Regions from separate parts of the Nocardioides plantarum genome, predicted to be linked through region 1. Evidence: riboswitches for the same ligand, from Rfam matches in the RefSeq annotation. Region 1 holds a riboswitch; the other holds the start of a gene.
What was found. Region 1 has a riboswitch for cyclic di-AMP ahead of FJQ56_RS13630 (C40 family peptidase). Riboswitches for the same ligand answer to the same signal wherever they lie in the genome.

Region 2: it holds a riboswitch for cyclic di-AMP, as region 1 does, so the genes downstream of both, FJQ56_RS14985 (C40 family peptidase) here and FJQ56_RS13630 (C40 family peptidase) in region 1, are expected to answer to the same signal.

Annotation. Positions count from the first base shown of each region.
Region 1 is NZ_VDMS01000002.1:341,869-344,061, forward strand. It holds gene FJQ56_RS13630 (C40 family peptidase) at 1-792, opposite strand, end outside; cyclic di-AMP (ydaO/yuaA leader) riboswitch at 876-1,040, opposite strand; gene FJQ56_RS13635 (hypothetical protein) at 1,212-1,427, opposite strand; gene FJQ56_RS13640 (DEDD exonuclease domain-containing protein) at 1,528-2,193, shown strand, end outside.
Region 2 is NZ_VDMS01000002.1:638,484-640,676, forward strand. It holds gene yczR (MocR-like transcription factor YczR) at 1-916, shown strand, start outside; cyclic di-AMP (ydaO/yuaA leader) riboswitch at 1,036-1,198, shown strand; gene FJQ56_RS14985 (C40 family peptidase) at 1,202-1,684, shown strand; gene serA (phosphoglycerate dehydrogenase) at 1,936-2,193, opposite strand, start outside.

The DNA.
Region 1 (2,193 bases):
GGCGCTCGAGGAGTGCGGGAGCGACACGCCGGCCTGGGCCCAGGCCATCATCGTGAGCCCCGAGCAGTCGAAGGCGTCGGGGCCGGCGGCACCGTGGACGTAGGCGTCGCCGACCTGCGCGAGGGCGTACTGGACCGCGGCGGAGGCGCGACCCGAGACCGGGACGTCCGGGGGGGTCCGCGTGGTGGTGTCGCGCGAGGTGGTGTCGGGGCGGTCCTGCGTGCCGGCGGGCGGCTGCGGGGTCCGGGTCTCGCGGGCCTCGGCGGCCTGGAGGGCCGCGCGCTCGTCGGCCTGGAGCTCACCGAGGAGCTCCTTGGCGTCGCCGAGCTTGTCGTCGACCGTGGACTTCTCGGTGGCCAGCTTCTTCTCGAGCTTGGCGACCTGGGCGATCCGGTCCTCGGTGGCGTCGCGGCGCAGCGAGAGCGCCTGGAGCCCGGTGGCGTAGTCGTCGAACAGGCTCTGCTGGAGCTGGCGGTAGGTCGACAGCGTCGAGACGTCGGACAGGAAGCCGTCCACGTCACCGGCGGTGGCCACCTGGCTCACCAGACCGAGGTCGCCGCCGCCGGACTGGCGCAGCACCGAGCGCCGGGCCTCGCGCCGCATCGCGTCGAGCGACGTCTCGGCCCGCTTCTCGTCGGCCTTGACCGAGCCGAGGTCGGCCTTGAGGTCGTCGAGCTGGATCTTGACCGCGTTGTAGCGCTCGGAAGCCTGCTCGGCCTCGCGGTAGAGCCGGTCCACGCGGGTCTTGACGTCCTTGACATCGGGCTCGGCCTGGGCCGGCGAGCTGGACACGAGACCAAGACTCGCGACGAGCGCGACTCCCGTCACGGCGGAGGCGAGGCGCGTCCGAGGGCTGATCACAGCGGCGGTGGGTCCTTTGCGTTGTCGTACGCCTACCAGGTGAGCTGACGGGTTCGGGCACGACATGCCCTCCCTCTGCTCCTCGCCACCGCGATGGTGCTACGGCGGCGCCTCGCAGAGGATTCACCCCAGAAGAGTTGGTTCCCCGGCTCCCCCACCGCACGCGGCGGGGGACTCAGCGCGACGTCCGTGTGGGACCGGTTGGACCCAGGGCCACGAACGTCTGAGGGACCACCGTAGTGGGCTGGCCAACCGCCCGGCAAACTTCCCCGAGAACGTCGGCATGGCGCGTCACACCAGCCCCACGAGCCTCGTGGGTCACAGGTGCCGACGGCCGCTCACGCCGGTCGTCAGGCCGACTCCGTGTGGGGGCCGGCCACCGGGCGCACCAGGCGCAGCGGTGGCACGAGGCCGCCGTCGGCCAGGACGTCGAGGGCACGGCGCTCCTCCTCGTCGATGGTCAGCGCGGCGAGCTCGGGCGGCGGACCGAGCAGGACCGTCACCACGCAGTCGTGACAGGCGAGACCGCGGACCAGGCAGGTGTCGCAGTCGATGTGTGTCGTCATGTCGCGAAGGCTGGCACCGACCACGGACAGTTTCGCGAAGCTCGCCCCCGACAGGGTGTCGGCACGCGAACTGTCCGTGCCCACGCCTACGGTCCGATCCATGACCACCACCGCCGGTGAGCGAGCCCGACCGGGGAGTCGCTGGGAGTCGCAGCGCAGCTTCGACGAGCTGGGCCGTCCGCTGAGCGACATCACCTTCTGCGTGGTCGACCTGGAGACCACGGGCGGGTCGGCCCAGGCGGGCTCGATGATCACCGAGGTGGGTGCGGTCAAGGTCCGAGGCGGCGAGGTCCTCGGGGAGTTCCAGACCCTGGTCAACCCCCGCACCGACATCCCGGCCTTCATCGCGGTCCTCACCGGCATCAGCAACTCCATGGTCGCCGACTCCCCGCCGATCGAGTCGGTGCTGCCAGCGTTCCTCGAGTTCGCGGCCGGCTGCGTCCTGGTGGCCCACAACGCTCCCTTCGACGTCGGCTTCCTGCGCCACTTCGCCGCCCAGCAGGAGCGTCCCTGGCCCGCCTTCGAGGTCGTCGACACCGCCGTGCTCGCCCGCCGCGTGATCACCCGCGACGACGCACCCAACTGCAAGCTGTCGTCCCTGGCCCGCGCCTTCCGCTCCACCACGACCCCCGACCACCGGGCGCTCTCCGACGCCCGGGCGACCGTCGACGTGCTCCACGGCCTGATGGAGCGGGTCGGCGCCCAGGGGGTCTCCACGCTCGAGGAGCTGCAGACCTTCTCGTCGCGGGTCAGCGCCGCGCAGCGC
Region 2 (2,193 bases), 300 kb from region 1:
CGCCGGCGCGCTGGCCGCCGCGGCCCTGGTGGCCCAGGCCCTCACCGGACCGCGCGACCGCGTGCTCGTCGAGTCGCCGGTCTACCCCAACGCGACCCAGGCGATCGCCAACAGCGGCGCGCGGCTGCGCGCGGTGCCGGTCGATCCCGGCGGCTGGGACCTCGACGCGGTGGGGGCGGCGCTCGACGAGGTGCGCCCGACGCTGAGCTACCTGATCGCCGACTTCCAGAACCCGACCGGGCACGTGATGACCGATGCCCAGCGCGCGACGTACGCCGGACACCTGCGCCGCACCGGCACCGTCGCGGTCGTCGACGAGGCCCACCAGGCGCTGGCCCTCGACGGGCAGGCGATGCCGCGACCGTTCGCGGCCTTCGACCCGCGCACGATCACCCTCGGCAGCGCGAGCAAGTCCCACTGGGGCGGGCTGCGCCTGGGCTGGATCCGGGCGCCGCACGACCAGGTCGAGCGGCTCACCCGCGCCCGCCTCGGCCTCGACCTGGGCGCGCCGGTGCTGGAGCAGCTCGTGCTGACCCGGCTGCTGGCCTCCGACGATGTCGTCGACCGGCACCGCGCGCGGCTGCGCGAGCAGCGCGACGCCCTGCTCGCCGCCGTCAGCGAGCACCTGCCCGAGTGGCGCTTCCACCGGCCGGCCGGTGGTCTGGCGCTGTGGTGCGAGCTGCCGGCCGCGCGCGGCAGCGTCCTGGCGGTCGAGGCCGAGCGGCGCGGGGTCGTCGTCGCTCCCGGTCCGGCCTTCGCGGCCGAGGGCGGCCTCGACCGGTTCGTGCGGGTGCCGTGGTCGCGCCCACCGGCCGAGCTCGCCGAGGCCGTACGCCGCCTCGCGGCGGCCTGGGAGGCCGTGCGCGACCGACCGGCGACCGGCAGCCCCCGTCGTACCCGGGTGATGGTGGCCTGAGAGGGGTCTGAGAGGGCTGTCACCTACCTCACACTGGTGGCGTCACGGCCAGATCGCGGTGAACGGTGACGTACAGTCTCCGGGCGCGGCCGGTCTGGCCCGCCGACATGGGGTCCGCCGAGTTCCTCCCGCCTCATGTCGTCCTGAACCATCGGGGGGAAGTGGGATACCCGAGCACGACGGCTCCGACCGGAGCCTTGGGGTGAACTCAGCACGCTGAGCGGGCAATTCGTCAGCCCGAACCCGACAGGTCACATTTCACAGGCGTGGACGAAAGGGACACCCATGTCTGTCATCACCCGCGCCCTGACGCTCGTCGTCGGCGCGTTCTTGTTCACCGCGGTGCTGGGCGGAGTGCCGACCGCGCACGTCGGCACCAGCGCCGAGGCCGCCACCAGCCAGCGCGTCCACACCAGCTACGCACTGCGCGTCAAGGCCATGAAGGTGGCCCTGGCCCAGCGCGGCGACCCCTACCGGTCCGGCGCCGCCGGCCCGAGCGCGTTCGACTGCTCCGGCCTCACGAAGTACTCCTACGGCCGTCTGGGCCGCTCGCTCCCGCGCACGACCGACCAGCTCAAGGCCAGCCTGAAGCCGGTGACCAAGTCGCGCCGGGCACCGGGCGACATCATCATCTTCGTCCGTGGGGGCAACGCCTACCACGCCGGCATCTACCTGGGGCACAACAAGATCGTGCACGCCAGCCGCCCCGGCACGCCGGTCAAGACCGAGAAGATCTGGACCACCGCGTACGTCGTACGTCGGCCCTGACCGCAGGCCGGTGACGAGAGCCGCACCCCGGACGAGGGGTGCGGCTCTCGTGCGTCGATGGGTGATCGCGTCCGGCAACTCGCGCAATCGAACGAGTTGAGCGTGGGATCGACCATCCCAGCCCGCCAACCCGTTCGATCGAACGAGTTGGTGGCCAGATCGACCGCCCCAGCGGCTCAACTCGTTCGATTGCACGAGTTAGTTGTCCGCACCACCTCGCCCGTCCACCCCTCAGCCGACCCGCGTCCCCCTCAGACCAGGTCGACGGTGCGGGCGTGGTGGGCCCCCATCGCGGACTCGATGTCGGCCAGCACCTCGGCCGGGATCGCGGTGTCCACGGACAGCGCGACCAGGGCCTCGCCGCCCTTGGCGTTGCGCGAGACCTGCATGCCGGCGATGTTGACGCCGGCGGCGCCGAGGATCTGACCGACGGTGCCGACCATGCCCGGACGGTCGCGGTAGGCGAAGAACGCGAGGTGGTCGGTGGGCTCGAGGTCGATGTCGTAGCC